3 regions of the Mesorhizobium sp. BAC0120 genome follow, and region 3 is predicted to be linked to each of the others. Evidence: predicted binding sites of a transcription regulator. Region 3 holds the regulator's gene; each other region holds the start of a gene.
The links. The regulator LexA, encoded in region 3, represses DNA repair genes until DNA is damaged. The targets are predictions, from matches to a motif close to TGTTCNNNNTGTGTTCNG.

Region 1 (10,779 bases), on a different contig from region 3:
ACTGCGAGTCGGTCGGTGCTGATGACCCTGGTCAGCCAGTCCGAGCGTGGATTGTCCGGAAGGATGCCGGTGATCGCAGCGTAGTAGCGCGACAGCACGCCGAATGTGATGAGCTGAACCCCGGTCATCGCCATGAAGCATGCGGCAACGAAAGTATTGAGGTCGAGCGAAAGGTTGTCGGCAAGGCGCAGCGGTCCGAACAGAAGCGCGAGGGCCAGAAATCCGCCAAGTCCGCACAGCGTAGCGCCAGGGATGAAGAACAGCCAGCGCGGGTTGTACATCAGCAGGAATTTGAGATGGCGCCAACCGTCGCGCCACGTCTTCAGATGCGGCGGCCGGCTGCGACCGTCTTGTCTCAGTACGGTCGGCACCTCCTCGATGCGCAGGCCGGCTAGCGCGCTACGCACCACCATTTCGCTGGCGAACTCCATGCCGGTTGTCTGCAGATTGAGCGCGCGGATCGCCTCGGCATTGAACCCGCGCAGCCCGCAATGGAAATCGCCGGTCCCGATGCGGAAGAACAGCCGGCCGAGAAAGGAGAGCACCGGGTTGCCGAGATATCTGTGAAGCGGCGGCATGGCGCCGGCCTCGATGCCGCCCATAAAGCGGTTGCCCATAACCAGGTCGGCGCCGTCGCGCAGATGATCAAGGAAAGCGCCAAGCGTCGAGAAGTCGTAGGAGTCGTCGGCGTCGCCCATGACGATGAAACGCCCGCGAGCGGCCGCAATGCCGCCGAGCAGAGCCGCCCCATAGCCTTTCCTGGCCACGTTGACGACACGGGCACCCAAGGCGGCAGCGATCTGCTGGGAGCCGTCCGTGCTGCCATTGTCGGCGACAAGCACTTCACCGGCGACGCCTTCCTCGCTGAGGAAATACTTGGCCTTGCGTATGCAGGCCGCCAGCGTCTCGGCCTCATTGAGGCAAGGCATCAGGATCGTCAGCTCGACCGTTTCCGGGGCGATCTCCCCCAAAGGGGCAACAACGTTCATCTCGGTTTTGTCCAGCGCTTTTTCCGTGCGACGCACTCATTCTCCGAGTCCCGGATGGCATTGTGGCCGGCAAAGCTTAAGAAACCTTCATTAGACGAATGTCGCGATTGCCGCTGCGGCAGGCATGGCGAAGATGATGGCATCCGCCTCAATTCATCGAGGGCGGAGACAGACAGGATTGCGAAACTTCAGGGAGGAGAATTCGATGCATGACGTCATCGCAAATGCATTCCCATGTCGTGCCGCCTGCAGAAGACTGCTCTTCGCGTCAGCAATCGCCCTGGGCAGTTCCTTGGCCTTCACGGCACATGGAAGCGCTGCGGACAAGGCGGGCTGGATCGGCACTTGGACAGCCAGCGCCCAGCCCGCCTGGACGTCGGACTTTCCCCTCCCTCTGGGCTTTCCGAGCAATCTCTATCAGCAGACAATCCGACAGGTTGCCCGTGCCAGCATCGGTGGAAACAAGGTGCGCGTCGTCCTCTCGAACGAATACGGCAAGGTGCCGCTAAAAATCGGCGCGGCTCATATCGGGCTTACGGCGGAAGGCCCGAACGTTCAGCCGGGCTCCGATCGGGCCCTGACATTCGGCGGCACGGGCTCAATTACCATTCCCCCTGGCGCGCCGGTCGTCAGCGACCCGGTCGAGTTGACGGTGGCTCCGCTTTCGAAGCTTTCCGTCAGCCTGTACTTCCCGGAAACTGCGCCGACCGACACGATGCATTGGGACGGGCACGAGACGGCATTCGTAGCGGTCGGGAACAAGGTGGCGGACCCGGAACTGAAGCCCGACTCCAAGCAGACGCAACGGGTGTTCCTGTCGGAGATCCTGGTGGATGCCCCTGCCGATGCGCGAGCGATCGTCACCTTCGGCGATTCCATCACAGATGGGGACGGCTCGACGGTGGACGGCAACGACAGGTGGCCGGACCATCTTGCCGAGCGGCTGAAGGAGGCCGGCGGCGCCCCGGTGGCGGTGCTGAACCAGGGCATTTCCGGTGCGAAGGTGCTCTCGGACAGGATGGGCACCAATGCGCTCGCCCGTTTCGAGCGCGACGTGCTGAGCCAGCCCTATGCCGACACGGTCGTCCTGATGATGGGCATCAACGACATCGGCTGGCCGGGTTGTGGCCTGGCGCCCAACGATCCCGAGCCAACGGCCGAAGACATCATCGCCGGCTACAAGCAGCTGATCGCAAGGGCGCATGACGACGGCATGCGCATCATCGGTGCGACGCTGACGCCCTTCGGCGATGCCTTCAAGGGCGGCCCGTTCGACGGATACTATACGCCGGAGAAGGAAAAGATTCGGCTGGCGGTGAACGACTTCATCCGCAGCAGCAGCGCGTTCGACGGCGTCATCGACTTCGACAAGGTGATCGTCGATCCGCAGAAACCGGGCTACAGCAAGGCCGAGTACGACAAGGGCGACCACCTGCATCCGAACAAGGCAGGCTATGAGGCGATGGCCGCATCGATCGACCTCAAGCTGCTCGCGAAGCCCCAATGAGCTCGGCCTGCGGGCGCTCTGGCTCGGCCCAAGCGCCCGCCCGAGAAGGCCTATGCCAGCAATAACAGTGGCAGGATAAGAAGCGGCGAGATCGGAGCTCCGATCGCATTCAATAGAACAACAATCTGCGGCAGCGCCCATGCCGCGATCACTAAGAAGCCCGCGAAGAAGGAAGCAGGCCCTTCCCTCGAACCGAAGCGACGGACCATCAGCAATGCCCCGCAAAGCAGCAGCGCCAGGTCGTAATTGTGCAAGTAGGGCGTCATCAGCACCGTTGCGATCAGCAGCATCGCACTACGTCGAACGCCGTCCTTCACCTGCCAAAATCGGATGACGAGCACGATGAGGACCAGCGCGGCGAAGCCTGCGTGGACTGAAGACGCCAGCGATGAGTTGCCTGTGACGATGCGCAACGACATGAACATCGAGGGGATCATCGTCATGAAGGGGCCGCTGCCAGCCCGCTCGAGGGTCCCCAGGGTGGGCAGTGTATCGTTGAGATAGTCGCGCCATGGCTCCGGACCGAACAATGCGGCAGCCAGGGCAATCAGGCCGATGACAATCACGGCCGTCCACGCGATCATCCGCCATCGGCCCTGGAAGGCCCAGAGAAGCGGCAGCAGAAAACCGAACTGCGGCTTGATCGTCAGCAGCGCGCCAGCCGTAGCAGAAACCGGGTCGCGTCCCGGGCGCGGCGAAAGAGCCAGCAGAAGGAGGCCGGTCGCAAGGCTGCCGGTCTGTCCGAAGTATAGGTTCAAGAGGGTAGCTGGGGAGGTCAGAAGGATTGCGATCTCAAGGCGGTCGAAACCGAAGCGTCGTGCGCCGGTCGTCAACACGATAAGGCCGATGGCGGACCATACCGCCAGCGCTGCATAGTAGCCGAGCAAGCCGAACGGCCAGACGAACAGCAGCGACAGCGGCGGATAGGCCCACAAGCGCAGGCCGATATCCGCTCCATCTACGAACGTCCGCTCGTAAGCCATGAACCTGCCGACTTGATAGATATCCGCAGTCCGGTCCGCGAGAATGAGTTTGGCCGTGGTCCACAAATTGATGAAATCGCCGCCGACGGGAGTGCCGTCGGGATAGAGCCGGCCGGCGATTCCGACGGTCTCGCCGTATTTGACGATGCAGAAACCGACGAGATGAACGGCTCCGAGTACCAGCAGGGCAAACTTTAGCCTATGCTCCGCTCCGGCCATGCTGGTTTCTCCGGCGGCTCCTTGCTGTCGCGATTTTGCGGCGTAGTCGGTCACTGTCGTCGGCCGATGGCATTGGCTGGTCAGTGGCCAGTCTGGCGAGAAAACGTGTCGATTCGGTTAGGGGGGCGATGTCCGGCTGGCACTTCGGGTCACCCTGGTGATTGGCAGGCCGCTGCCGACGCGATACATGCTTGCCGCGAAAGCCAACGCATTGCAGGGAAGACCTCATGTCGCTCAAGATCGCTGTGCAGATGGACCACGTCTCGACGATCACAATCGCCGGCGACACGACCTTCGCGCTGTCGCTCGAGGCGCAGCGGCGCGGCTACCAGCTGTTCCACTACACGCCCGACCGGCTGACCTTCGACAACGGCAAGGTCTTCGCACGTGTCGAGGAAATGCGACTGCGCGAAGAGAAGGGTAACCATTTCTCGCTCGGAGAGCCGGCGCGCACCGATCTGTCGGAGATGGACGTGGTGCTCCTGCGCCAGGACCCGCCCTTCGACATGAACTACATCACCACCACGCATATTCTCGAACGCATTCACCCGAAGACGCTGGTGGTGAACGATCCGGTCTGGGTGAGGAACAGCCCCGAGAAGATCTTCGTCACCGAATTTGCCGAGCTGATGCCGGAGACGCTGATCACCAAGGATCCTGAAGAGGTCGCAGCCTTCCGCCGCAAGCATGGCGACATCATCATCAAGCCGCTCTACGGCAATGGCGGGGCCGGCATCTTTCACCTCGCCGAGGCCGACCGCAACCTTGCCTCCCTGCTCGAGATGTTCGGGCAGATGTTCCGCGAGCCCTACATCGTGCAGCGCTATCTCAAGGAGGTGCGCAAGGGCGACAAGCGCATCATCCTGATCGACGGCGAACCAGTCGGTGCCGTCAATCGCGTCCCCGCCGAGCACGAATCGCGCTCGAACATGCATATAGGCGGCCGCGCCGAGAAGACGGACCTGACGGAGCGCGAGCGCGAGATCTGCGCGCGCATCGGCCCGGAGCTGAGGCGGCGCGGCTTCATCCTGGTCGGCATCGACGTGATCGGCGACTACATGACCGAGATCAACGTCACCTCGCCGACCGGCATCCGTGAGATCGCCCGCTTCGGCGGAGACGATGCTGCCGCGCTATTCTGGGATGCGGTGGAGAGAAAGCTGGCCTCGGGCTGATCCGGCGTTCCGCCTTCGACGCGAGCCAGATTGGCTGCCGGGCAGCGGTATGTTCTCGTCTTGTTCTTGATTTGCTCACGGAACTATGCTTGTTTGCCTTCCGTGCAGGTAAACCTGTTCCGCGCGGCAATCGCGGGATTTGTTTTCGCAGCATGATCTTATCCGAGAGGCCCACAGCTCTTTTGCTGCGCTGATCTTCGGTTCGGGATCATGCTCGAGATCTTACGGCATGATCTTGTCCGAAAAGTCTGCGACTTTTCGGGATCATGCAGCATGAGGGGGCGGCATGGTCTCGCGCGTTCAGACGATCGCGTTTCAGGGCATCGAGGCGGTACCTGTCGATGTGCAGGTGATGGTGGCGCCCGGGAAGAAGAACATCCACATCGTCGGCCTGCCCGACAAGGCCGTCGCCGAGAGCCGCGAGCGGGTGCAGGCCGCCCTCCACGCTTCCGGCCTGTCCATGCCGGCGAAGAAGGTGACGGTCAATCTCGCGCCTGCCGATCTGCCGAAGGAAGGCAGCCACTACGATCTGCCGATCGCGCTCGGCCTGATGTCTGCGCTGGGCGCGATTCCCGGCGATGCGCTGGCCGGTTATGTGGTATTGGGCGAGCTGTCGCTCGACGGCACGATCGCGCCGGTCGCCGGCGCTTTGCCGGCAGCAATGGGCGCGAACGCGGCCGGGAAGGGTCTGATCTGCCCGGCCGCATCCGGGCCCGAGGCAGCCTGGGCAGGGTCGGACATCGACATCATTGCGCCGCGCAGCCTGATCGCCATCGCCAACCATTTCCGCGGCACGCAGCTGATCGCGCGGCCCGAGGCAAAGATCCATCAGCCCGCAGGTGACCTGCCGGACCTTGCAGACATCAAGGGACAGGAGAGCGCCAAGCGCGCGCTGGAGGTCGCTGCCGCCGGCGGGCACAATCTGATGATGGTAGGCCCTCCGGGATCGGGGAAATCGATGCTGGCGCAGCGGCTGCCCTCGATCCTGCCGCCACTCTCGCCACGCGAGCTGCTCGAAGTCTCGATGATCGCGTCGGTGGCCGGCGAGCTCGCCGAAGGCAAGCTCACCAACCGGCGTCCGTTCCGCGCCCCGCACCATTCGGCCTCGATGGCGGCGTTGATCGGCGGCGGCCTGCGCGTCCGACCGGGAGAGGCCTCGCTTGCGCATCACGGTGTGCTATTCCTGGACGAGCTGCCGGAGTTCCCGCCGCAGGTGCTCGATTCGCTCAGGCAGCCGCTCGAAACCGGCGAGTGCGTGATCGCGCGCGCCAACAGCCGCGTCTCCTATCCGGCGCGCATCCAGCTGATTGCTGCTATGAACCCGTGCCGATGCGGCATGGCCGGCGAGCCGGGCTATCGCTGCCTGCGCGGACCGCGCTGCCAGGCCGACTACCAGGCGCGCATTTCCGGCCCGATGCTCGACCGCATCGACCTGCGCATCGAGGTGCCGGCAGTCTCGGCCAGCGACCTGATCAAGCCGGCAAGTGCTGAGAAGAGCGCAACGGTCGCGACGCGTGTCGCGCAAGCCCGCACGATCCAGCGCGATCGCTTCGCGGCGCTCGGACTTGGCGGCATCACAACCAATGCGCAGGCGCCGACCTCGGTCGTCGAGGAGATGGCGGCGCCTGACGCTGCGGGGGTGACGCTGTTGCGCGATGCGAGCGAAAAGCTCGGCTTCTCCGCCCGGGCCTATCACCGCGTCCTAAAGGTGGCGCGCACGCTCGCCGATCTCGACGGCAGCGAGAAGGTTGGCCGCATTCACCTCGCCGAAGCGATTTCCTATCGTATGACCGGAGAAAGGCTCGCGCAGGCAGCGTGAGGCGGGAGCAGGTTCGTCAGCGACCTCACTGAACCGAGCCGACCAGCGGAGCGGAGTCTTCGCGGATCGACACCCAGCGACCGGTATGGTTGGTCGACTGACGCTTGAGATAGCGGTAGCCGGTTGCCTCCCAAGGCTTCACCGTTTCGCTGAGGTTGTCGAGGATGTAGTCGCCCTGGTCGGTCCGGACGGTCAGCACCGCGTGGCCTTCTCCGTCCGGCTTGCGCACGACAGTGATCAGGAGGTCCGAGAGCGAGATGCCCTCTTGGGAGAGCTTGCGGCGCTTCTCCAGCGCATAGTCTTCGCAATCACCATAGCCGTCATCAGGATAGGCCCACACTTCGTCCTTGCCGTAGTGATCGAGATCGCTCATCGCCTTCACGCTCGTGTTGACAAGCGTGTTGACGCTGTCGATCTCCTTCCAGGCGGCCTCCGTGAGGTGCAGCGGGCCGGGGTCGCGCAGCTTGATCGAGCATTCCGCCGGATTTGCCTTGCAGAATTCGTAGTGGCCAATGGGTTGCGAGGTGAGCCCGCCGGTCAGCATTGCCGACGACCTTTCGGCGGCAGGAGCCCCCGACACCACCATCATCATCAACCCGAACGCCAGCACCTGCGGCCTTCGGGAAGCTTTCGAGCGGAACATGCCCCCGACCCTCGCCACTTATTAACAAAGCGTTAAATGCGAATTGCCGGCAAAAGACAAGTAATCCGTTGGGATGATGGTTACCGCGTTCGGGATCGCGGCCATTTTGCAACAACAAGCCGAGGCGAGAGGGGCTGACGCTCGGATAATTCCGGGCCGGCTGCAAGAATGCTCCAGGGGCCCAGGCGCCTGCGCCTTGCGAAGCGGAGTCAGGCAGCCTTTCGAAATCACGAGACCAGATCACGAGACCAGGCGCGGCGTCGACCGTTTGCGGCTGCGCCCATAGCTCGCCTGAAAATCCAGTATGCGCGGCACGATCTCGGAACGGAAGCGCGAGCCGTTGAAGACGCCGTAATGACCAACAGCCGGTTGCAAATAGTGCGCGCGCATATTGTCGGGGATGTTGACGCAGAGGTCGTGCGCGGCTCGGGTCTGGCCGACGCCGGAAATATCGTCGTTCTGGCCCTCGACAGTCAAAAGCGCGACGCTGCGGATGGCTGCCGGGTCGACCTTCTCGCCGCGATGCGTCATTTCACCTTTCGGCAGTGCGTGGCGCACGAACACAGTCTCGACCGTCTGCAGGTAGAATTCCGCAGTGAGATCCATCACCGCCAGATACTCGTCATAGAAGTCGCGGTGCTTCTCGGCACTGTCGCCGTCGTTCTTCACGAGGTGCATGAAGAAGTCCTTGTGGGCGATGATATGCCGGTCGAGGTTCATGCTCATGAAGCCGGAAAGCTGCAGGAAGCCCGGATAGACGTCGCGCATGAAGCCGGGCGCCGGCCACGGCACCTGCATGATGACGTTTTCGCGGAACCAATCGATGCCGCGCTCCTCGGCAAGCTGGTTGACCGCTGTCGGGTTGCGGCGCGTATCGATGGGGCCGCCCATCAGCGTCATCGTCGCCGGGACCAGGCGATCGCCGCGTGCTTCCATCAATGCGACGGCCGCCAGAACGGGCACGGACGGCTGGCAGACCGCCATCACTTGAACGTCGGGCCCGAGCGTATGGAAAATGTCGATCAAATAATCGATGTAGTCGTCGAGGTCGAACTTGCCGTCCGTCACCGGGACCATGCGGGCGTCTGCCCAGTCGGTGATGTAGACATCCGCGTGCGGCAGCATCGCCTCCACCGTGCCGCGGAGCAGCGTGGCGTAGTGGCCGGAGATCGGCGCCACGATCAGCAGCTTGCGATCGGCCTGCCGGTCCGCAGGCAGAGCGCGCTCGAAATGAATGAGATTGCAAAAGGGGCGCTTCCAGACGACCTTCTCGCTCACCTCGACGGTCTTCCAATCGACGGTGGTGGTCTTCAGGCCGAATTCCGGCTTGCCGTAGCGGCGCGTCGAGCGCTCGAAGAGTTCGGCCATGGCCGCGACGGAGCGGCCGAGCTCAGTGTGTGAGAAGGGATTGAGCGGACTGGAATAGAGCAGCCTGATCGCGTCGGCGTAGGCCCGCGCCGGCTGCAGCGCGGCGTGGTTCATTTCATAGAGCTGGTAGAACATGGGAAGCTCCGGTCACGCCACGAGATCGTTAACATGCAAAAGTTAGCGATTGCCTGCTGCAATGCAATAGGTCACGTAAGGTGAATTAGTCCTACTTTTCGCTCAAGCTGTTGAAAACCAAGCCTCTCACGGGATAGCCGGCTCAGCGTATCGCGATTCCGCAACGCCAAAAGACGGCGATTTGTTCAGACAAATCGCCGTGTGGTGATTCGAAATTCGCCGCCATCAGAGCGGCGTGCGATCAAATTGAATTTTTTTGGCTGCTGAACTTCGGCTTGAGATCATGCTCTGGGATGAGCAAATTGGGACGACTATTCCACGCCTTCCACCAGCACCATCTCGGCGTCGGCATATTTCAGCCGGATGGCGCGGGCGGCCTGGTATTCGGGGGAATGATAGCAGTCCTGCGCTGCCTTGAGCGACGGGAACTCGATCACGACATTGCGGGCTCGCTCGCGGCCCTCTGTCTGCTCATAAGCGCCGCCGCGCGCGAGCATCCTGGCGCCGTATTTGTCGAAGGCGATCTTCGATGCTGCGACATAGTCCTTGTAGCCTTCCGCGTCGCGCACATCGACATGCGCGATCCAGTAACCCTTGGCCATCAGCGTACTCCTACCGCGTCTTTCATCTGTGCAAGGATTGCGCGCGCTGCCGCGGCCCTGTCGACGGCGCCGACGATCGGCCGGGCGACGACAAGATGGCTTGCGCCGGCACGGATCGCATCGGCCGGCGTCATCACCCGCTTCTGGTCGCCGGGGTCGCCGCCGAGCGGCCGAATGCCGGGTGTCACCACCGCAAGTTCCGGTCCAACGATCTTGCGCACTGCAGCAGCCTCACCCGCCGAGCAGACGATGCCGCCCATGCCGGCGCCAAGTGCCTGTTCCGCGCGGCGCAGCACCAGCGTGTGGGGGTCGTATTCATAGCCGGCGTCGATCATGTCCTGCTCGTCCATGGAGGTGAGCACTGTGACGGCCAGCAGGCAGAGGCCAGAGCCGCGAGCCGCCTCGACCGCCGCGCGCATCGCCTTCGGATAGGCGTGCAGCGTCAGCATGGTGACGCCCATCTTCACGATGTTCTCGACGCCCTTCGCAACGGTGTTGTCGATGTCGAGAAGCTTCATGTCGAGGAAGACCTTTGTCTCCCCGCTCGCCAGCTCGCGGGCGAAATCGAGCCCGCCGGCGAAGGCGAGCTGATAGCCGATCTTGTAGAAGGAGGCGACGCCGTCGAGGTCGCGCACGATCTTTTCGGCCTCGGCCACGGTCGGCACGTCGAGCCCGACAATAAGGCGATCGCGCAGCTCAGCTTCCATCTCGAACGCCCTCGAATCGTTCCACCGGGGTCCAATCGCAGAGCAGGCGCAGGCCGGCAAGGGAAAATGCATAGATGTTGCCGCCGCCGGCGGGCTGATCTTCGGCACGCGAGATCGGCCGCTGCCCAAGGTGGCATTTCAAGAGCGTGCCGACGGCCCCGTGTCCGACGAAGAGTATCTCTTTCCCGCGGTCGTTATCTTCCAGCACGCGCCGCACGGCCGTGACGATGCGCGCCTGCGCGTCGGCTGCGCGCTCCCATCCATTCCAGCTGACAGTGGGCTCGGCGAAGAATGCGTCGGCTGCCCGCTCGAAAGCGAGCGGCTCCAGAAACCCAGTCGAGGAGCGATCGTTTTCGCCCATATCGGGAAAAACCTCGCATGGCACTTCGAGCGATTCGGCAATGAGGCGGGCGGTCTCGATCGCCTTCCGTTCTTCGCTGGCGACGACTCGCTTCAAACCCTTCAGCCACGGGCGGCCAAGGAGCGCTTCGATGCGCTCTCTACCTCTGCTTGAAATGTTCCACTCCGGAACCGGAACCGCCGGATCAATCTCGACCTGAGGGTGGGTGAGATAAAGACCGATCAACTCAGTTCTCTGCCCTCGTGGAAAGCATGCGGGCGTGCTCGATGAG
Region 2 (10,779 bases), on a different contig from region 3:
GTTCACGGCAGCGATTTCGCGCGCCATGCGGTCGAGGGCAGCCTCGTAGAGCTGGCGCTCGGAGTAGGACTGCTCGGGCTGGTTGTCGGCGCGATAGAGATCACGTACGACTTCCGAGATCGAGATCAGGTCACCGGAGTTGATCTTGGCATCATATTCCTGCGCGCGGCGCGACCACATGGTGCGCTTGACGCGTGCGCGGCCCTGCACGACTTTCAACGCACGGTCGACATAATCGGTCTCGGACAGCTTGCGCATGCCGATCGAGGTCGCCTTTGCCACCGGCACCTTGAGCCGCATCTTGTCCTTCTGGAAATCGATGACGAACAACTCGAGCGAATGGCCCGCCACTACCTGCTCGTCGATGGCCACGATCTGGCCGACGCCATGCGCCGGATAAACGATGAACTCGCCGGTCTTAAAGCCATGACGCTGCGCCGACTTTTTCTGCTGAATTGCCATTACGCCCTGTACTCCTGTTCAGCCGCCGGCACTCCCAGCCGACGGAACTAATGGGCCGTCAGACGGCCCCGATCAATGCCGCAAGGCACGCGAAGAGCCTCGGAGAATCTTGAGCCGGCCAGCTACAAAAAAGACGCAACCGGCTCAGGTTGCCCTGGTCCCGAACGAGAACTTCGCTTTGCAATGAATAACGCTTCCGCGCCCTGAATCGATGCTGTGCCACTGGCAGGTTTCAGACTTCTACCACAAAAAGGTGGAAGAATCAACAATTTGCTTGTGGAAACGAAAGCAGCACGTCTCGCGGCGCGACCGACGCTTAACGCGAGTAGCAAATTCAGGTGGTAGCTGTTCTACCAGCGGTCGTGTGTCAGTCGCCTTCTCCAGGCTTCTCGGAGAAGAATTTCTCGAATTTACCTTCCACGCCGTCATATTCCTTGGCGTCGGCCGGCGGCTCCTTCTTCGATGCGATGTTCGGCCATTTCTCGGCGTATTCGGAATTGATCTGCAGCCACTTCTCAAGTCCGGGCTCGGTGTCCGGCTTGATCGCATCGGCCGGGCACTCGGGCTCACACACGCCACAATCAATGCATTCGTCCGGATGGATGACGAGCATGTTCTCGCCTTCGTAGAAACAGTCGACCGGGCAAACCTCTACGCAGTCCATGTACTTGCACTTGATGCAGTTGTCGGTGACGACGTAGGTCATGGGGAATGCTCCCAGGCAGTCCGTATCCGGTCTCGGTCGCGCGTGAGGTAGCGACTTTGCCGGTTGATGGCAAGGGCAGTGATCCTGCCCTATCAGCCAATGGAAGAACGTCTTTGCCGCGACATGATCACCTAAGAAATCGACCAGAGCGCGATGAATGGAACAGAGCCATTTATCGCGCTCCAGCTTTTGTGGGCATGATCGGATCTGCAACTTCCGGGATCATGCCGCAGGCCGATCGGCCTTGCCCGCCATCAATCGTCGGGAAGGAGCCTGTCCGTCTGGCGCCGTTCCTTCTTCGTCGGCCTGCCGGAACCGCTTTCGCGCAGCGGCGGGGTGGCATCCGGAGGGGCTGATCGATCGGCGGCCGGCGGGCTGACATCCTCATACAGCCGGCGCGCCTCCTCGGCCGGACCGCGGCGAGTTCCGCAGGCGGTGACGCGATAGACCAGGACGCGCCGGTCGAGCGTGATGGTCAGCACGTCGCCCGGCTTCACGCCGTGTGCGGCCTGCTCGACCTTGTCGCGATTGACGCGTACGCGCCCCGCCTGAACCAGCTTCGCCGCCAGAGAGCGCGATTTGACGACGCGTGCAAAAAACAGCCATTTGTCGATGCGCTGGCGTTCTTCGCCACTCATCTGGCCAGGAGCCACCTATTTCTTGAGCTGGTCGCGCAAAGCGGCGAGTTTGGCGAAAGGTGAATCGGGATCAAAGCGCGGGCTACGTTCCTCGCGCTTGTCGGTCGACCACGTCTTGCCGCGCTCGCCGGCATTGCGAGTATTCTTGTTGCGCCCAGCAAACCCTTCCTTGCCCCTGCGCTCGTCATCCCGGCGCTCGCCTTCGCGGCGGTCGCCGGTGCGCCGGCCCTCCTTGCCGAACTTGCGATCGAAGCGTTCCTTGCCGCCATCGTCCCGTTCACGTTGCGGGCGTCCGTCTCGCCGGCCCGGCTGCGTTTGACGGGCGCCATCGGCAGATGGCGCTTCGCCATGACGGCTCGTATCGCGGCCGCGCATCTCGGCCGAGCGGCCATGACCGCGGCCGCGCTTTTCCTGGCGATGGGAGGGCCGCTCGAAACGGCCGGGCCGCCAGATCAGGATCGGCTTGGGCTCTTCGACCGGTTCGGCGGGTACTGCAGCGGCGCTGCTGTTCTCTGCGGAGACAACCTCGCCCGCATCGGCCTCCAGCACATGCTGATCCACCGAAGCGGCAGGAGATGGAGCGGCTAGATCAGGGCCTGCGGCCCCGATCCCTTGCGCCGGCACGCGATCTTCCCGCGAGGGGGCCGCGAAACCGTCTGCTCCCTCGAGCGCGGCATCCTCACCCTCGGCTGCCTCGGCCTGCAGCTCTGCAGCCTCTTCAGGATGAGCGTGGCTGATGAAGCTTTCCGGTACCGTGAGCGCTTCGCCGGCATGATCATGATGCGGCGGCTCGGCCAGCTCCGGTCTGTCGAAAGGCTCCGTGTCGTGCTGCACCATTTCCTCGGTGATCGGTCCGGTTTGTGGCGCCGGGATATGTTCCCCTTCGCCGGCCAGCGCAGCATCTTCGCCCTCGGCCGCCTCGGCTTGCAGCGCGGCCGCCTGTTCCGCCTCCGCCCGGGCGGCCGCCTCGGTTTCCGCCTTGGCGGCGGCTTCCGCCGCGGCCCTTGCAGCCTCGGCGGCAGCGCGCGCCGCCTCGTCGAGGGCGGCCAGCTTCGCTTTCACCTCGGCAGCAGGCTTTGCGTCGGCGCGATAGCCGAGCCCCTTCAAGACCTCTTCCATATCGTCGGCGGTCGCGCCAAGGATTGACATCATTGGTGGCGTGACCGTGAAACTGCTGCCGTCGAAGGCGCCGTCGGGACGCTGGCCCTGTCCGGGCCTCCAGGCGAGCGTCGGCCGAATCAGATCCGCAAGGCGCTCCAATATGTCGACGCGCACGGCGCGCCGGCCAAGCACACGGAAGCCGGCGAGCTTATAAAATGTGCGGTCGAAGGTTGTGTCGACGACGACAGAGGTGCGACCGGCGGCCAGCAGGTTGACCACGTCTCCAAATCCAGGCTTGTCCTTGCCGTCGTTGCTTAGCGCCCAGAGCAGCGTGATGAGCCCGGCAGGCGCCGGCTTCAGCAGCGCGGGAATGAATATATGATAGGCGCCGAACCGCACGCCGAGGCGCCTGAGCGCGGCGCGCCCTTCCTGGTCGAGCGACCTGACCTGGTCGGCGATATCGCGGCGGTTCAGCGTGCCGAAATTCTCGACCAGCTGGAAGGCAATCCCCCGGCCGATCCCGGAAAGCGTTTCTGCGCTTTTCAGATCAACCAGAGGCTTGAGCAGCGAATTGATCTGGTATTCGACATAGCGGTCGGCCCGCGCTGCGACCTTGTCGCGCGCAGGACCGGTGAGCTGTTCGTCGGCGAGCAGCACCACGCGCGGTTTCAGCACGTCGTCGCTGGAAACCACCGTGCCTATCGGCGCACCGATCCAGCGCAGGACTCCATCCGAGCCGAGCGCGATATCGCCGTTTGCGCTAGCCGCGAACCGCTCCGCACGCGCCTCGAACTCGGCCGCCAGCGCTTTTTGCGCGGCGGCTTTGACCGCCTTGGCGTCCTCACCGCCAGCCGACTGGTCGGCCGTGAAGCGAAAGCCCTGCAATTCGCCGACGTGATGCCCTTCGACCAGCACTGCGCCGGCGGGACTGATTTCGGCTTCTGACATCGTATTCTCTCTAAGGTGCCGCATGAGCACGGAAGTCCTGCGATCTACGAACCGTTTCGTCAACCGCTCGTGCAGCGCATCCGACAACCTGTCCTCGATCTCACGCGTTTTTTCTTGCCAGTGTGCCGGATCGGCAAGCCAGCCGGGCCGGTTCGAGACGAAAGTCCACGTACGGATCTGCGCAATCCGGTGCGACAGCGTATCGATATCGCCATCGGTGGAATCGGCGCGCCTTACCTGTTCGGCCATGTAACTTTCGTCGACATGGCCGAGCCGAACAAGGTCAGTATAGATCGATGCGATGAGGTCGGCATGCTGCGCCGGCGCTATCTTGCGGTAGTCCGGCAGCGCGCAGGCTTCCCACAGAAGCGCTACCCGCTCGCGTGAGGTGGCGAGATCGCTGATCTCGGGATCGTGAGCGAGCCGTTCGAGCGCCTGCTGGTCCACAGCGGGAAGTGCCCTGGTGAGCCCGTCGATCGGGGAGGGCATCTCGATCGAGCGGCGCAGGGCTTCGAGGCTGGAGAAGTCGAAGGAGGCGGTGCGCCACTGCAGAACCTTCACCGGCTCGAAATCATGGCCTTCGATCTTGGCGACAAGGTCGTCTGGGAAAGGATCGACTTGACCGGTGACCCCGAAAGTGCCGTCGCGCACGTGCCGCCCCGCGCGGCCGGCGATCTGGCCGAGCTCGGCTGCCGAGAGATCCCGGAACTGATAGCCGTCGAATTTCCTCTTTTGGGCGAAGGCAACATGGTCCACATCGAGGTTGAGACCCATGCCGATCGCGTCGGTCGCCACGAGGTAGTCGACATCGCCGGACTGATAGAGCGCTACCTGGGCGTTGCGGGTGCGTGGCGAAAGCGCGCCGAGCACGACGGCCGCTCCGCCGCGCTGGCGGCGGATCAATTCGGCGATGCCGTAAACTTCGTCAGCCGAGAAGGCGACAATGGCGCTGCGGCGCGGCAGGCGGGTGAGCTTCTTCTCGCCGGCATAGGCAAGATGCGACAAGCGTGGACGCGTGACGACCGAGATGCCCTTGAGCAGCCGCTCGAGGATACCCCGCACGGTCGCCGCGCCAAGCAGCAGCGTCTCCTGACCACCGCGCAGATGCAGGATTCGGTCGGTGAAGATGTGACCCCGCTCAAGGTCTGCAGCGAGTTGCACCTCGTCGATTGCTACGAAGGCGGCATCAGTCTCGCGCGGCATCGCCTCGACGGTGCAGACCGAGTACCTTGCACCTGCCGGCACGATCTTCTCCTCGCCGGTGATCAGCGCCACCTTCGACGCGCCTACTTTTTCGCAAACGCGACCATAGACCTCGCGCGCGAGCAGCCGAAGCGGCAGCCCGATCACCCCGCTCTCATGCGCCACCATTCGTTCGATGGCGAGGTGGGTCTTGCCGGTGTTGGTGGGGCCGAGCACTGCCGTGACGTCGCGGCCCGAGAGGACGAGGGCTTCGGCGCTTTTTGATTGAATATTCATGAAGAAGCTTCGATGGCCTTTTCGGCTTGATCATCCGCAGATGGGGTCGGCTGGCGTTCGACGCAAGCGACTTCCGAAGGCGCGACACTTACAGGAAATTGGGCGATCAACCCAAGCGGAATTCCTCACACGCCGCGCGAGAAACGTTGCCCCGTTAACCGCCGGAACGAGTCTGGAACGAATCGGCGACGAATCACTGACTCGTTCGGATTCAGGTTTTGTTCACCGCAATATCTAGTTGGGCTGTGGATAAACCTCACCACATGCTGAATCGGCTAACAGTTGAGTCGATGCGATTTTTCGCACCGGCGTTAACCATTGCGTCGGCGGTCTCGGCCATCGCCGGTCGCCTTCATCTAAAATTATGATTTCATTGACGAAAGTTAATCATCTGTGAATAAGGCGGCCCCGGTTTCGCGGGCCTGTGTTAACGCTTCGATCAAAGGCGGAACGAATCAGCGACGAATCACTCACGGCAGCGATTTCTCTTTTCGTTCACGGCTATATCTTGTGCCGTGCACAGCTCGTCCACCGACGGTTCACAGTTTGCTCCGGCCTTGTCCACAGGAATGCGAAATCCGTCGTTAACGATTTCGTGCCGAAACGGGACTCTCGCGCAAAAGAAAACGGCGCCAGACGGCGCCGTTCGTTCTCTATGCCGCTAGCCGTTCAGACGATGTACTGCCCACCATTGGCGGTAATCGTCGAGCCGGTGATGAAGCCGGCCTCATCCGAGGCGAGGAAGACGACGCAGCGCCCCACCTCTTCCGGCTTGCCCAGCCGGCCCGTCGGGATCTGAGCGACGATCTGCTCGCGCACCTTCTCAGGCACTGCCATGACCATGTCGGTCGCGATATAGCCCGGACAGATGACGTTGACGGTAATGCCCGCGCGCGCACCTTCCTGGGCGAGCGCTTTCGTGAATCCGATGTCGCCGGCTTTCGAGGCCGAGTAGTTGGTTTGGCCCGCCTGGCCTTTCTGGCCATTGATGGAAGAGATGATGATGACACGCCCGAACTTGCGCTCGCGCATGCCGCCCCAGACGGGGTGCGTCATGTTGAAGACGCCGGAGAGGTTGGTCTCGATAACCTCTTTCCACTGCTCGCGCGTCATCTTGTGGAACATTGCGTCGCGGGTGATGCCGGCATTGTTCACGAGGATGTCGACCGGGCCCAGGTCGGCCTCCACTTGCCTGATGCCCGCCGCGCAAGCCTCGTAGTCGGCCACCGACCATTTGTAGACGGGAATGCCTGTCTCGACCTTGAACTTCGCCGCAACCTCGTCATTGCCGGCATAGTTCGCGGCTACGTTGTAGCCCGCATTCTTCAGCGCCACCGATATGGCCGCGCCGATGCCGCGTGACCCGCCAGTCACGAGAGCCACTCGCGCCATGTTGTCCTCCCGTTGCTCTACGTCATTTTATCCTGGTGAAAGCGTCCGTCATGATCTTTTCGCCGATCTTCTCGCCATATCTGGCGATGGTGTCGTCGACCGCCGGATCTGTCAGCTGTGAGGCAGGGATGTTGCAGTTGTCGATTGCAAGCTGGACGATGATGCTGCCGTAGCTCGTCGCTTCGGCTCTCAGCTTTTCGCTGTCGTCCTGAAGGGCGCTGATCATCAGTCGCTTCATCGCATCAATGTGATTTTGGGCCGTCTTGGCGACGAGGCATTCGGTAAGCGCAGCCGAGTCGACCTGCTGCGCCGCCGAAGGCATGGGCCAGACGAGAACGGAAGCGGCGGCAAGACCGCAGGCTGCCATGACGGCGCTGCCGTAAACCGATTTTCCCATGCCGCTTCCCGCCTCTGAGCTGATCGCGACGCCCGTCTCGACCTCCTTTACTGCAGAGCCTCTAGGCACATTGCAACGCCCATGCCGCCGCCGATGCAGAGCGTCGCGAGCCCCTTTTTCGCGCCGCGCCGCTTCATTTCGTAGACCAGCGTGTTGAGGATGCGGGCACCCGATGCGCCGATCGGATGGCCGATGGCGATAGCGCCGCCATTGACGTTCACGATCTCGGGGTTCCAGCCCAGTTCCTTGTTCACCGCGCAGGCCTGAGCGGCGAACGCCTCGTTTGCTTCGACCAGATCGAGGTCGCCAACCTTCCAGCCCGCTTTCTCCAGAGCCTTGCGCGAGGCCGGGATCGGGCCGGTGCCCATGATCTGCGGATCGACCCCGGCCGTCGCCCAGGAGGCGATGCGCACCAGCGGCTTCAACCCGCGGCGGACTGCCTCCTCTTCCGTCATGAGCACGACCGCCGCGGCGCCGTCGTTGATGCCGGAGGCGTTGCCGGCCGTCACCGTCCCCTCCTTGTCGAAAGCGGGCCTGAGCTTCTGCATGGCCTCGATCGTGGCGCCATGACGGATGTATTCGTCCTGGTCGACGACGACGTCGTCCTTGCGCCCCCTGACGGTCACCGGCACGATTTCATCCTTGAACTTGCCGGCCTTCTGCGCTGCCTCCGCCTTGTTCTGCGACGCGAGCGCGAATTCGTCCTGCGCTTCGCGGGTGATCTGGAACTGGCGGGCGACGTTCTCCGCCGTGATGCCCATGTGGTAGCCGTTGAAGGCGTCCCAGAGCCCGTCCTTGATCATAGTGTCGATGAGCTTCAGGTCCCCCATTTTCGTCCCGGAGCGCAGATGCTGGCAGTGCGGCGAGAGCGACATCGATTCCTGCCCGCCCGCCACGATGACCTTGGCGTCGCCAGTCGCGATCTGCTGCATGCCCAGCGCAATTGCGCGCAGGCCCGAACCGCAGACCTGGTTTATGCCCCAGGCGGTCGTTTCCTTGGGAAGGCCGGCGCCGATCGAAGCTTGTCGCGCCGGGTTCTGGCCCTGGCCGGCAGTGAGCACCTGGCCGAGGATCACCTCCTCCACCTCGGCGGCCTCAACGCCCGCGCGCGCAAGCACTTCCTTGATGACGACCGCACCGAGCTCATGCGCCGGCGTATTGGCGAAGGAGCCGCTGAAGGAGCCGACCGGCGTGCGCGCGGCACTTGCTACGACAATTGCTTTGGAAATGGACATCGTGGTCTCCAGGGATGCGGGTAAGACACCCCTATATAAGGAGTGTCTGGTAGATGTTTCTTGCCCGTTCCACGACTTGAGTCAAATCGAAGATCAGGGGCAGGAAAGCAGGATAACGGCTTTCGCGCTACACAAGAACGCGAAATAGCGTGATCTGCGCCATGGTCGGGCTTGCCGCACTGCACAATTCACTTTCAATTGCAGCGATTTTGCGCATATCCTCACGAAACGGCACTATTCGTTACCGGCCGCTTACGCAAAAGCCGAGGTCCTGGGAGGATACTGGATGCCTGCAAAAGACGAACCGGTCGTCATAAAAAAATACGCCAACCGCCGCCTCTACAATACGGGAACGAGCACGTATGTGACGCTCGAGGATCTCGCCGAGATGGTGAAGAAGGGGGAGGATTTCAGCGTACAGGACGCCAAGACCGGCGAGGATATCACCCACTCGGTGCTTACCCAGATCATCTTCGAGCTCGAGAACAAGGATGGGCAGAACATGCTGCCCATATCGTTCCTGCGCCAGCTGATCTCTTTCTATGGCGACCAGATGCAGATGATCGTGCCGAGCTTCCTCGAGCAGTCGATGATCGCCTTTTCAAAAGAACAGGAGCGATTCCGCGAACAGCTGAAGGCAAGCATCGGCAAGTCGCCGATGGAGATGATGAAGATCGCGACTCCGATGAAGGCGATCGAGGATCAGGCGCGCCGCAATATCGAGATGTTCCAGAACGCCATGCGCCTTTTCACGCCGTTCCCGAATGCGCCCCAGGGTTCAGAGCCTGAGCAGCCCAAGACCAACGAAAAATCCGACGAGCTCAAGGAACTGAAGGCGCAGATCGCTGCCATGCAGCGCAAAATCGATTCGATGGGGTGAAAAGTAAGGCAGTAGGGCAATAAGGCAGTAGGGGTTTAGAGCAAATCTCCTCAGTCGTCGGCGGCGGTAAGAAATGACTTGCAGGTACAAGCCGGCATGGACCATTTCTACTGCCCTACTGCCCTACTGCCTACCATCCCGCCGCCAATCCGTCCTTCCTCGGATCCGAGCCCCCGATCAGAAAACCGCTGTTACGGTCGATGACGATCATCTGGCTGCCACCGTGCGGACGCGCGGCATCGCGAAGCTGATGCCCTTTGTCGATCAGATCGCCGCGCACGCCTTCGGATGTGCCGGGCTCGGCCTCAAGCACGCCGTCGTCGCCCCAGAACAAGCGCGGGTGGTCGATAGCTTCCTGGGGGTCCATGCCGTGAACCACAAGGTTCGAGAAGACGTGGACGTGGCCCGCGGGCTGGAAGGCTCCGCCCATCACGCCGAAGGAAACTGCCGCGGCCCCGTCCTTCAATGCCATGGCCGGGATGATGGTGTGCATGGGGCGCTTGCCGGGACCGATCTCGTTCGGGTGGCCCTTGGCCAGCGAGAAGCAGGCGCCGCGGTTCTGCAATGCAATACCGGAGACCGGGGTGACGATCATCGAGCCGAAAGCGTCGTAGGTGGAGTTGATGAAGGACACTGCGCGCCGCTCGCGATCGACCACGGTCAGGTAGATCGTATCCGAGTTGGGGATTGCCGGCAGCGTCACGTCGGGATTGCGGCGGCGGCGATCGATCCGGCCTGCGAGTTGTTCGATGAAACGGTCAGACAGAAGTTCGGCCGGAGACACGACCATGGTCGCCGGATCGGCAACCATGTGGTCGCGCACCGCATAGGCGAGCCGTCCGGCTTCGATCTCGAGATGGTAGCGCTCGGCGCTATCCGGATCGGAAGCAGGCTCGAGCATGGACAGGAGCCGGAACATGATCAGCGCCGTGATGCCCTGGCCGTTCGGCGGGATTTCGAGCACTTCGTGACCGGCGAAGCGCGCCGACACCGGCTCGACCCAGTCGGCCGAGGCGGCGGCGAGGTCGGCCTCGGTGAGGAAGCCGCCACGCTTCTGGACGGTTGCGGCAATCTCGCGGGCGATGGCGCCTTCGTAGAAGATTTGCGAGCCGTCGCGGGCGATCGACCTCAACGTCGCCGCCATCGCTGGCTGGCGATGGCGCGAGCCGATGGCAGGCGCGCGTCCATCAACCAGATAATGCAGCCTGCCGCCCTCGTCGGCGGCAAGCGCCGCGGCATGGCGCGCCCAGTCCCAGCCGACCCGCGGATGAACCGGAAAGCCGTGCTCCGCAAACCGGATAGCATCGGCAAAGAGAGCCTCGAAGGGCATTGTGCCGAGCCGGGCAAGCAGCGTCTCCCAGGCCTTGATCGCGCCAGGCACTGTGATCGGATGCGGCCCGCTCTCTGGAATTTCCCGGAAGCCCCGGGCACGATACCAGTCCGCATCGACGGCAGCCGCGGCGCGGCCCGAGCCGTTCAGCCCGTGGATGCTCCCGTCCGGCTCCGTCACGATCGCAAAGCAGTCGCCGCCGATCCCTGTC
Region 3 (10,779 bases):
CGCACGTTCGGCGACGAAGCTGCCGGCTCTGCGCAAGGATTTCATGTTCGAGCCCTACCAGGTTTACGAGGCACGTGCCTGGGGCGCTGACGCCATACTGATCATCATGGCAAGTCTTTCCGACGACGAAGCGCTGACGCTCGAAGACGCTGCCTTCGAGCTGGGAATGGACGCGCTAATCGAAGTGCATGACGAGGCGGAGCTGGAGCGCTCGCTCCGGCTGAGATCCCCTCTCCTCGGCATCAATAATCGCGATCTGAGAACCTTCGCGACGTCACTGGAAACGTCGGAACGGCTTGCCGCCTTCGCTCCGGAGGACCGTCTCCTCGTCTCGGAGAGCGGCATCTTTGCCAATGAGGACTGCATCCGGCTTCACCAGCACGGCGTCGACGCCTTTCTGGTCGGCGAGAGCCTGATGCGACAGGCGGACGTCGAGACAGCGACTCGCACCCTGCTCTTCGGCGCCGGTGCGCAGCAACCTGCAGCGCGCCGCCATGGCTGAGGCAGACCGGCTCACCCATATTGGCGCCGCAGGTGAGGCGCATATGGTAGATGTGGGCGCAAAGGCCGAGACGGAGCGCGTTGCTATTGCCGAGGGCACAGTCATCATGCTGCCGGCCACGCTCGAGACGATCCTCGCCGGCGACGCCAAGAAGGGCGATGTGCTGGGCGCGGCCCGTATTGCCGGCATCATGGCGGCAAAGAGAACACACGAACTGATTCCTCTCTGCCATCCTCTGCTTCTCACCAAGGTCGCGGTCGACATTGAGCCGGATCGGTCGCTGCCGGGGCTGCGCGTGCGCGCGCAGGCGCGGGTCACCGGCAAGACCGGTGTCGAGATGGAGGCATTGACGGCAGCTTCGGTTGCCTGCCTGACGATCTATGACATGGCGAAGGCCATCGACCGTGGCATGGTCATTTCCGGCATCAGACTGCTCGAGAAGACCGGCGGAAAATCAGGCGATTTCCGCGCCGGCGAAGGATAGGCAATGGGATTGCTGTCCGTCGAGGAAGCGCTCGGCAAGCTGCTCTTCGGCGCGGCACCGAGTGGCGTGGAAACGGTTTCGATCTCCGAATGCGCGGATCGCGTGCTGGCCGAGCCGCTGAAAGCGCTTCGCACGCACCCCCCCTTCCCGGCTTCGGCGATGGATGGCTATGCGGTTCACGCGGCCGATCTCTCGCCGGGCGCGAAGCTCGCGGTCATTGGCACTGCTCCCGCCGGTGCTCCTTTCGAAGGGGGGATCAGAACCGGTCAGGCCGTACGGATCTTCACGGGCGCGCCGGTGCCCGATGGAGCCGATACCATACTGATCCAGGAAAATGCCAAGCGCCTGGACGAACGTACTATCGAGGTATTGGAGACGGTCTCTGCCGGGCGCCATATTCGCCGGGCTGGTCTCGATTTTGTCGAGGGTGACACGCTGCTGGACCGCGGCCGAGTACTTGATGCGGCAGCCCTTTCCTTGGCGGCCGCGGCCAATCATGGCAGCCTGCGAGTCTTCCGGCGTCCCTTGGTCGCCATCATTGCCACTGGCGACGAACTGCTGCCGCCGGGGAGTGAGCTTGGGCCCGGTCAGATCGTCGCATCGAACAGCTACGGCACTGCCGCGATCGCTCGCGCCGCCGGCGCGGCTGTCCTCGACCTCGGCATCGTGCCGGACCGCCACGACGAGATCGCCGCCCGGGTCGAGCAAGCACAGGCGGCCAAAGCCGATATAGTCGTCACCCTGGGCGGCGCATCGGTCGGCGATCACGACCTTGTCAATCAGGTGCTGACGGCCCAGGGTATGACGCTCGAGTTCTGGAGGATTGCCATGCGTCCAGGCAAGCCGCTGATGTTCGGCAGGCTCGGCCGGACGAGCATCATGGGGCTGCCGGGCAACCCCGTATCGAGTCTCATCTGCGCGCACATCTTCCTGAAGCCGCTCGTTGCAAAGCTGGCGGGCCGGCCGGCCGATGCAGACATCCGCGAGGCAGTGCTCGGCAGCGCCATGGCGGACAACGATCAACGCCAGGACTATGTACGCGCCTCGGTTTCATCCGGTCCCGGCGGTCTTGTGGCTTCACCTTTCAGCGCCCAGGATTCCTCGATGCTGAGAGTTCTTGCCGATGCCAACGGGCTTATCATCCGCCCTCCCGGCGCACCGGCAGCACCGGCCGGAACCATCGTTCCGGTGTTGATGCTACGCTGACATTATTTGAAAGAGAAATTCTGGAAAAGCTTGTCCGGTCATAGACGAATGGGCTTTCGCCTCAGCACGATCACGCCATCCCGAGGATCAGGTGAGGAGCCGACCTTGCGAACAGACGGCGCGCCGGGGAAGCGATGCTGGACAGGCGTCCATCTCGACTTGGCTATTTTATATCGCCGGCGAAATAATTGTACGATCCTCCGGCGGACAGCGAGATGCCAAGTCCTCCACCCGCAATGATGGCGAATCCTTTGGCACTCTCACCGATATCACCGGGAAACACAGCCCCTGTCGCAAGTCGGCCGACCCAATTGCCGGAGGCAGGCAGGCCAAAAAACAAAAGCCAAGCGCCGTACCCGCCGACGAAGACATTGGCGCTCAAGAAGTGAGTCAGGCATCCACCAAAAAAGGAGGTCGACATAAGTTTCGTCCTCGCCTTCGCAACGCAAATGCCCCGTGTTCCTGCCGGCAAGTCGCCGATGGAGAAGCCGCTATTGTCGGCAAGAAACTTCACCACCTTCGCGGCGATCGAGTTGCCCTGCAGGCCTGGAAGTCCTCCGGACAAACCCGCCGAGAATCCAGCGATCCACATGTTGCCCTGAACTCTCTCTCGACCAAGTGGTGTTCCGAGGTGTTCGAACACGATGGGGCCAGTAAATGCGCCCCCTCCAATCGGGGCAGCTACACTGACTCCGGTTAGGCTAAGATTGGTTACATACCAATCATCGAACTCCTCGATCGGGACTGGTTTTGGCGCAGGATTCGGCGGGATAGGGGCCGGACTGCCGCCGGACGCCAGCAGGTTCAACTGCTTGAGCGTGTTCATGTTCGGATCGACAACGCCGTCGATGTTCTGAAAGATGCCACTGCTCTTCCAGAAGACCTGAAAGTCCCAGATCGCATCTGCAAGAACTTGTGGGCAGAATTTATTCGGCCCCGCAAGCGGCGGAGCAACGGTAATTCCGCTGAGGATCAGCCCCTTTTTTCCGCCCTTGTCAGTCGGGATCGACCAGAGGAGATCAATGATCTTCTGCTGATCCCGCTGATTGTTCGTCACATTCTGCTTGCGCCACCTCAGGCCGACCGGCCCATCCAGCGTGACAGGCATGCCCCCCTCCTGCAACGGGAATGCTCACTGTATCAGCTTTGAGTATGCTGTCCATCCGCTGCGCCCGCCCCCCGAAGACCGGGATTGCGCTGGCAGTTCGAGAGCAGCACTTGCAAGGATGGATGGTCTGACGCTCTGGAAGGTTGCAGACACCAGCCTTGCAATAGAGCTTCGTTGACCGGATACAGCAAACGTCCCCTTTACGGATTCATTAAAATTTAAACGGTTGCGGAACACAACTGGAACATATAGTGATTGTTCTGGTTTTGTTTTCGCTTCTGATTCTCGGGGCCGCCAATGCTGACGCGCAAGCAACACGAACTGCTTCTGTTCATTCACGAGCGGCTCAAGGAGGCCGGCATCCCTCCGTCCTTCGACGAGATGAAAGAGGCTCTCGACCTTGCCTCGAAATCCGGCATTCACCGGTTGATCACTGCACTCGAGGAGCGCGGGTTCATTCGCCGGCTTCCCAATCGGGCCAGGGCGCTGGAGGTATTGAGGCTCCCGGACTCGATCGCACCCGGCCTCGCGCCGGCGCGCAACAAGTTCTCGCCGAGTGTCATCGAAGGCAGTCTCGGCCGCAAGCCTGAGCCGGTGCGCCAGCGCATCGCCAGCAATGACGACGAAGGGGGCGGCGTTTCCATTCCGGTGATGGGCCGCATTGCGGCGGGCGTGCCGATCGAAGCCATTCAGCACAAGACCCACTCGATCTCGGTTCCACCGGAGATGATCTCCGGCGGCGAGCACTACGCGCTGGAGATCAAGGGCGATTCGATGATCGAGGCCGGGATTTTCGACGGCGATACCGTCATCATCCGCAACACCAGCACGGCCAATCCAGGTGATATCGTAGTTGCGCTGGTCGACGACGAGGAAGCGACTCTCAAGCGCTTCCGCCGCAAAGGTGCCTCGATCGCGCTCGAAGCCGCCAACCCAGCCTACGAGACGCGGATCTTCGGGCCTGACCGGGTCAAGGTGCAGGGCCGGCTGGTCGGGCTGATCCGCCGCTACTGAGCGATGCGGCCGGATCATCGGCTGCTTCATTGTCGATTCTAAGAGAGGCTGGGACCGTATTGGCTGTCGTCGCTTTCGGTTGCGCAGCGGCCTCGGTCGGCTTCTGCCGCTCATATGGCGCCAGCCCCCGCGCCTCGCGCGCGAAGGCCCGATGGGTATGCCAGGGCCGGTACGGCTTGCTGATCGCAAAATCGATTTCCGCGGACATTTGACCGGCGCGCCTCTGAAAACTTACTGACGCGCTGCCTCGCCGGGCGAGATCGCGCTTGGTGAGCACGGTTGGGCCGGCTTCTAGGCACGGGTTTTCTGCTGTAGCGTCGTCGATGACGATCAGCTGAGCGATCGCGCAAAACGGCAGTGCCTCGGCAGCGGTTGAAACATGGACGATCTGCGCCGCACTGACCGAATAGGCGACGCAGACATTTCCTGCGCAATTGAAAGCTTCCTCGCCGGTTTCGGCGAGCTGGCGAGGATCCTCGATCGCCACGTTCTTCGGCTTGGTGAGAACCTCGCTCCCAAGGGCACGCTGCCAGTCCTCGATCGTGAAGCCGTTCGGGCGCATTCGGTTGACAGCCAGCGCGCCATCGTCGGTACGGATTGTCAGCAGCCGCGCATCTTCCGAGATCAAAGCTTCGGGCAAACTGCGTTCCATGATGATCGCCAGGCCGGCGAATGTCAGGGGCACGGCAACGAGCCTGAGCCAAGTTGTCGACACCGTCGCGGCGATCAGCGCCGCAGTGAGCACGGCGACTGCGCTTGCCGGAACAAGCCCTACCCCGTCGATGGGCGACACGTCGGAGATCCATTCGGCAATCACGATCATGGCGGTCAGTCCCTTGCCCATCACTAGAAAGGCCCACTTGTCGAGACCGAACGGCATCAAAATCATGCCGAACACGGCGAAGGGCATGACGATCGCGGACACGATCGGCATGGCCGCAAGATTGGCCACCACGCTGAGCGGCGAAACGCGTTGGAAGTGGTAAGCACCGTATACTGCCGTCGCCGTCCCTGCGACCAGCGATGTGGCGGCCAGTCCTACGGCATGACCGATGATCTTTGTCAGGCCACTCCGGAGCAGGCCTTGGTCCGAACGAATTGCTGGCGGACCGCGTCGTCTTTCAGACCAGGAAGTATAGGCACCGATCAGCGCGGCGGTTGCAGCGAAGGACATTTGGAAACTGGGCCCGGCGACTTCGTGCGGCGAGACAGCGATGATGACGATCGCAGAGATGGCGAGATTGCGCATGCTGAGCGCCGCACGATCGAAGATCACCGCGACAAGCATGATGCCGATCATCAGGAAGCTGCGTTCCGCCGCAACGGAGAAGCCTGAAATGAAGAGATAGATGCCGAGCGCTAGAATGGCTGCGCCGGCAGCGTATTTCTTCACGGGCCGCCGCGATGCAAAGGACGGAAACAGCGCGAAGCCGGCACGAAGCGCTGTCATGATCGTTCCAGCCACGATCGCCATATGCAGGCCGGATATTGACAGCACGTGCGCGAGACCCGTTCGCCGCAGTGCCTCGTTCACATCGTCGGGAATCCCCGCACGCACGCCAGCGATCAGAGCGGCCGCAATCTCACCCTCCGCCTCGCCGTCAATTGCCGTCCGGATTCGGTCGCCCAGACCAGCACGCAAATTTTCTACAAGTGCGAAGAACCGTGTGGCCATGTCGGCGGGCGGAGACTCGGCGACCCGCTGCGGTGGTCTGAAGAAAAAGCCGTTGGCGCCGATCCCGTTGAAATAATTGGCGAAAGAGAAATCGTAGCCGCCCGGCCGCGTTGGACCAGCCGGCGGCACAAGCCGCGCAACTCCTACGACGGTTTCACCCACCCGAAGGCCGGCGGGTATCGACTGCGCTGAGACGCGCACTCGCTCCGGCACGTATTTCAGCTTCGGCCGCTCGGTGGCAAGAACGTCCACCGTCAGGCGGATGCGCCCATTCGCCTGCTGCTCGATCAGCGCCACGCGACCAGTCAGCCTGGTCGAAATCTCGGCCGCGAGAATCCTCGTGCCCGCACGCCAGGTCTCGACTTTCGCGAAGGTCATGCCGAGAGCAAAGCAGAGCAAGGCAGATAATATCAGATGCAGCACAAGACGCGATCGGGCCAGCCACGTGACAAAAGCAATCGCGAGCACGCTCGAACCGAGTTCCGCAAAGCTGGGTTCGCTGTCGATCGAGAAGTAGACCAGCGCGCCCGCCGCGAGGAAAACGGGCGTGAACAGGAAGGTTGTTCCGCGGTCCCATTCGGTCGCAATCGCATTCCGGACGGCGCCACCAAGCCGCGGGACTGCCCCCCACCGCACCATGCGGGCGATCTTCGATCGCACTTCTGCAGTCCGGCCGAACGCCGAACCAGGCGCGGGCGGCAAACTGCCAGCGCGTTCGAGGTTTGCAGGCGGGGCCGGCATGAGCTCCGTCGCAAACCCTGCACGTTCATCGAACGGCACCTTTGGCCGAACCTGGTCGTCCGGGCCCGCCATCCCTCACCCCTTGCGGCACCGAACTTCCATGCTACATGAGCGGCCGGAAAACGCCATGCGCCTGGAAAGGCATGGCGATGCCGGCGTCACGGCTGGCTGCAGCTTACCCAGAGACCTCAATGTCAAAACCCGTCGTCACACGCTTTGCACCTTCGCCAACAGGCTTCCTGCATATTGGCGGGGCACGCACGGCCCTCTTCAACTGGCTCTATGCCCGCCACACGGGCGGCATCATGCTTTTGAGGATCGAGGACACCGACCGCGAGCGTTCTACCGAAGCGGCGACGGCTGCGATCCTTGACGGAATGACGTGGCTCGGCCTGGACTGGGAGGGCGAGGCGATCTCGCAGTTCCAGCGGGCGCCGCGCCATCGTGAGGTTGCCGAGGAACTGGTCCGCATGGGCAAGGCCTATTACTGCTATGCCTCGGCTGCCGAGCTCGAAGAGATGCGGGAGAAGGCGCGCGCCGAGGGTCGACCGCCGCGCTATGACGGCCGCTGGCGCGACCGCGACCTCTCCGAGGCGCCGGCCGGTGTGAAGCCGGCGATCCGCATCAAGGCACCGACCCAAGGCGAGACGGTCGTGAATGACCGCGTGCAAGGCGAAGTGCGTTTCCCCAACAAGGATCTGGACGACTTTATCATCCTGCGCTCGGACGGAACGCCGACCTACATGCACGCCGTGGTCGTCGACGACCATGACATGGGCGTGACGCACATCATCCGCGGCGACGATCATCTTACCAATGCGGCCCGCCAGACGATCATCTACGACGCGATGGGTTGGGAAGTGCCCGTTATGGCGCATGTTCCGATGATCCTCGGAGCTGACGGCGCCAAGCTGTCGAAGCGGCACGGTGCGCTGGGCGTCGATGCCTATCGTGCCATGGGCTATCTGCCGGCCGCGCTCAGGAACCATCTCGCCCGCCTCAGCTGGAGCCACGGCGACGAGGAAATCATGGCGCTCGACGATATGATTCGCTGGTTCGAGATAGAGGACATCAACAAGAGCCCGGCGCGCTTCGATTTCCAGAAGCTCGAGGCGTTGAACGGCGTTTATATGCGACAGACGAGCAGCGACGAGCTGTTCGATATCTTCGTTAAGACGCTGCCCTATCTCGACAACGGTCGGTGGATTCTCGATCGGCTCGACGAGCGGCGCGGTGCGCAGCTCAAAGCGGCATTGGGTGGCCTGAAGGAGCGTGCCAAGACACTGGTCGAGCTCGCCGACGGCGCAGCCTTCCTGTTTGCCGAGCGTCCGTTGCAGCTCGATGAGAAGGCTGCGTCGCTTGTCGCAGGATCGGCGCAGGACGTCCTGAGGGGGGCAAAGGTCGCGCTCGAGAACATCCACGGTGAATGGGATGCGCCATCGACCGAAGCCGTGATTCGCAGTTTTGCGGAGAGCAAGGCTCTCAAACTCGGCAACGTGGCGCAGCCACTACGTGCCGCGCTCACCGGCAGGGCCACTTCGCCGGGCGTCTTCGACGTACTCGCCGTGCTTGGCCGAGAGGAAAGTCTCGGCCGAATTGCCGATCAAATCGGTTAGTAAGCCAGGCTGCCGGAGGCATCGCTAAAATTCATTGAACCCAACCTTGTGCGATGCAACATTACGGTGCGCGTCGCGCTTGGCAGCCAATCCCGAATGCGATAGCAATCTCGCGCATTTGCAGGCCTCGCTACCTCGCGTTGCGTCCTTTCCCGCCTGTTCTGGCGAGGCCCAAACCCGACAGGAGATTCCGATGAGCGTATCGGCGGCGAAACTCGAATTTAATGGCAAGTCGATCGATCTCGAAGTGTCGCACGGGACTGTCGGGCCTGACGTCATCGACATCGGGTCGCTTTACAAAGAGACCGGCGCGTTCACCTACGATCCCGGCTTCACCTCGACGGCGAGCTGTGAGTCCAAGATCACCTTCATCGACGGTGACGAAGGCGTGCTTCTGCATCGCGGATATCCGATCGACCAGCTCGCGGAGCACGGGGATTTCCTCGAGGTCTGTTACCTTCTGCTCTATGGGGAATTGCCAACCAAGGCGCAGAAAGACGATTTCGACTATCGCGTGACGCGCCACACCATGGTGCACGAGCAGATGTCGCGCTTCTTTACGGGTTTTCGCCGCGATGCACACCCGATGGCGGTGATGTGCGGCGTCGTCGGCGCTCTCTCGGCCTTCTACCACGACTCGACCGACATCTCGGATCCGTATCAGCGCATGGTCGCCTCCATGCGGCTGATCGCCAAGATGCCGACCATCGCGGCAATGGCCTATAAATATCACATCGGCCAGCCCTTCATTTATCCAAAGAACGAGCTCTCCTTCGCAGCGAACTTCCTGCACATGTGCTTCGCGGTGCCCTGCGAAGAGTACAAGGTCAACCCGGTGCTGGCACGTGCCATGGACCGCATCTTCATCCTGCATGCCGACCACGAGCAGAACGCCTCGACCTCGACCGTGCGGCTCGCGGGTTCTTCGGGCGCCAACCCCTTTGCCTGCATCGCGGCTGGCATCGCCTGCCTGTGGGGACCCGCACATGGCGGCGCCAACGAGGCGGCGCTCAACATGCTTGCCGAAATCGGCACCGTCGACCGCATTCCGCAGTACATCGCGCGGGCCAAGGACAAGAACGACCCCTTCCGCCTGATGGGCTTCGGCCACCGCGTCTACAAGAACTACGATCCTCGCGCCAAGATCATGCAGAAGACGACGCATGAGGTCCTCGGCGAGCTGGGCATCAAGGACGACCCGATGCTCGATGTGGCGATCGAGCTCGAGAAGATTGCGCTAACCGACGAATATTTCATCGAAAAGAAGCTCTACCCGAATATCGACTTCTATTCCGGCATCACGCTGAAGGCGCTCGGATTCCCGACCACCATGTTCACCGTGCTGTTCGCGGTCGCCCGCACCGTCGGCTGGATCGCTCAGTGGAAGGAGATGATCGAGGACCCCCAGCAGAAGATCGGGCGCCCGCGTCAGCTTTACACCGGGTACACCGAGCGCGACTACGTGCCTATCGCCAAGCGTTGAGGCTTGGCGGCAGGACTGGGATTAGGGCAGTGTGGTTGTTGAAATCAGATCGCCACGCTGCGCTATTTCGCTGTTAGATAAGATTATCTGAAGCCACTGTGCGCTTTCGGCGCAAGACTAGGTTCACAAAGCCATCTTTCGCGAACGTTCCTCGACCGTTCGCAGCACGACATCGGCAGCAATCTCGCCGGATGGCCTGTCGGTCGAGAGCCGCCTCCTGATCTCGGCGAACCCGTCCTGTTGCCAGCGCCGAAGCTGAGTGTCCGACAGCAGCGCTTCGACCTGGCGGGCGACATGTTCGGGCCGGACGATATCGTTATAAAGCTCGGGCACGACCGGACGATCGGCAATCAGGTTCGGGAGCGAGGCGGACCAGGCCGTCACCAGAAAACGAATGCTGTTCGCCAGCCAATCGAGCTTGTAGCAGGCGACCAACGGCACGCCGACGAGCGCCAGCTCCAGTGTAACCGTCCCCGACGCGGAGAGCGCGGCGTCGGCTTCGCCGAAGGCACGCCACTTGCCCGCGACATCACCGATAACTTCAGGCCGTTCGGGCCAGTCCGCGACTGCCGCTTCGATCATGGGCTGCACATGTGGCACTGTGGGCATCAGCACCCGCAGCCTGTGGCCGCGCCGGCTCAGCACATCGAGCGCCCCTCGGAAAGGCTGGATCAGTCGGGAGACTTCGCCCTTCCGTGAGCCGGGTAACACCAGCAACGTCGAGGGCTCGCCGTCCGAAGGTAACCGGCGCTGCCGCTGTGCTTCGACCGCTGCGACGAGGCCTGCGTCATGCGAAAGCCTGTGGCCGACAAAGGTGCCTGCCGGTCCGCCTATGCGTTCAAGGGCTTCCGGCTCGAAGGGGAGCAGGCAAAGTATATGATCGACATGGGGCCGCATGGCCGGCGCGCGGCCTGGACGCCATGCCCACACGCTCGGGCAGACATAGTGGA

Region 1: SAZ10_RS22675 (YifB family Mg chelatase-like AAA ATPase) is a predicted target of LexA. The motif match lies at 4,924-4,941, and genes of this name have one in related genera.
Region 2: SAZ10_RS09305 (helicase-related protein) is a predicted target of LexA. The motif match lies at 5,497-5,514, and genes of this name have one in related genera.

Annotation. Positions count from the first base shown of each region.
Region 1 is NZ_JAWRCU010000011.1:77,544-88,322, reverse strand. Features, by position in the region: gene SAZ10_RS22695 (glycosyltransferase family 2 protein) at 1-1,025, opposite strand, end outside; gene SAZ10_RS22690 (SGNH/GDSL hydrolase family protein) at 1,195-2,496, shown strand; gene SAZ10_RS22685 (glycosyltransferase family 87 protein) at 2,547-3,698, opposite strand; gene gshB (glutathione synthase) at 3,926-4,873, shown strand; gene SAZ10_RS22675 (YifB family Mg chelatase-like AAA ATPase) at 5,160-6,692, shown strand; gene SAZ10_RS22670 (transglutaminase-like cysteine peptidase) at 6,718-7,335, opposite strand; gene SAZ10_RS22665 (polyhydroxyalkanoate depolymerase) at 7,576-8,838, opposite strand; gene SAZ10_RS22660 (DUF1330 domain-containing protein) at 9,150-9,440, opposite strand; gene pyrF (orotidine-5'-phosphate decarboxylase) at 9,440-10,147, opposite strand; gene SAZ10_RS22650 (histidine phosphatase family protein) at 10,137-10,733, opposite strand; gene SAZ10_RS22645 (NAD(P)H-dependent oxidoreductase) at 10,735-10,779, opposite strand, start outside.
Region 2 is NZ_JAWRCU010000003.1:498,330-509,108, reverse strand. Features, by position in the region: gene SAZ10_RS09320 (CarD family transcriptional regulator) at 1-462, opposite strand, end outside; gene fdxA (ferredoxin FdxA) at 830-1,168, opposite strand; gene SAZ10_RS09310 (RNA-binding S4 domain-containing protein) at 1,423-1,806, opposite strand; gene SAZ10_RS09305 (helicase-related protein) at 1,822-5,334, opposite strand; gene SAZ10_RS09300 (beta-ketoacyl-ACP reductase) at 6,004-6,726, opposite strand; gene SAZ10_RS09295 (hypothetical protein) at 6,749-7,123, opposite strand; gene SAZ10_RS09290 (acetyl-CoA C-acetyltransferase) at 7,171-8,358, opposite strand; gene phaR (polyhydroxyalkanoate synthesis repressor PhaR) at 8,645-9,238, shown strand; gene SAZ10_RS09280 (gamma-glutamyltransferase family protein) at 9,369-10,779, opposite strand, start outside.
Region 3 is NZ_JAWRCU010000005.1:155,582-166,360, reverse strand. Features, by position in the region: gene trpC (indole-3-glycerol phosphate synthase TrpC) at 1-502, shown strand, start outside; gene moaC (cyclic pyranopterin monophosphate synthase MoaC) at 495-986, shown strand; gene glp (gephyrin-like molybdotransferase Glp) at 990-2,192, shown strand; gene SAZ10_RS13790 (hypothetical protein) at 2,356-3,300, opposite strand; gene lexA (transcriptional repressor LexA) at 3,598-4,314, shown strand; gene SAZ10_RS13780 (ComEC/Rec2 family competence protein) at 4,271-6,649, opposite strand; gene gltX (glutamate--tRNA ligase) at 6,922-8,346, shown strand; gene gltA (citrate synthase) at 8,540-9,829, shown strand; gene lpxB (lipid-A-disaccharide synthase) at 9,953-10,779, opposite strand, start outside.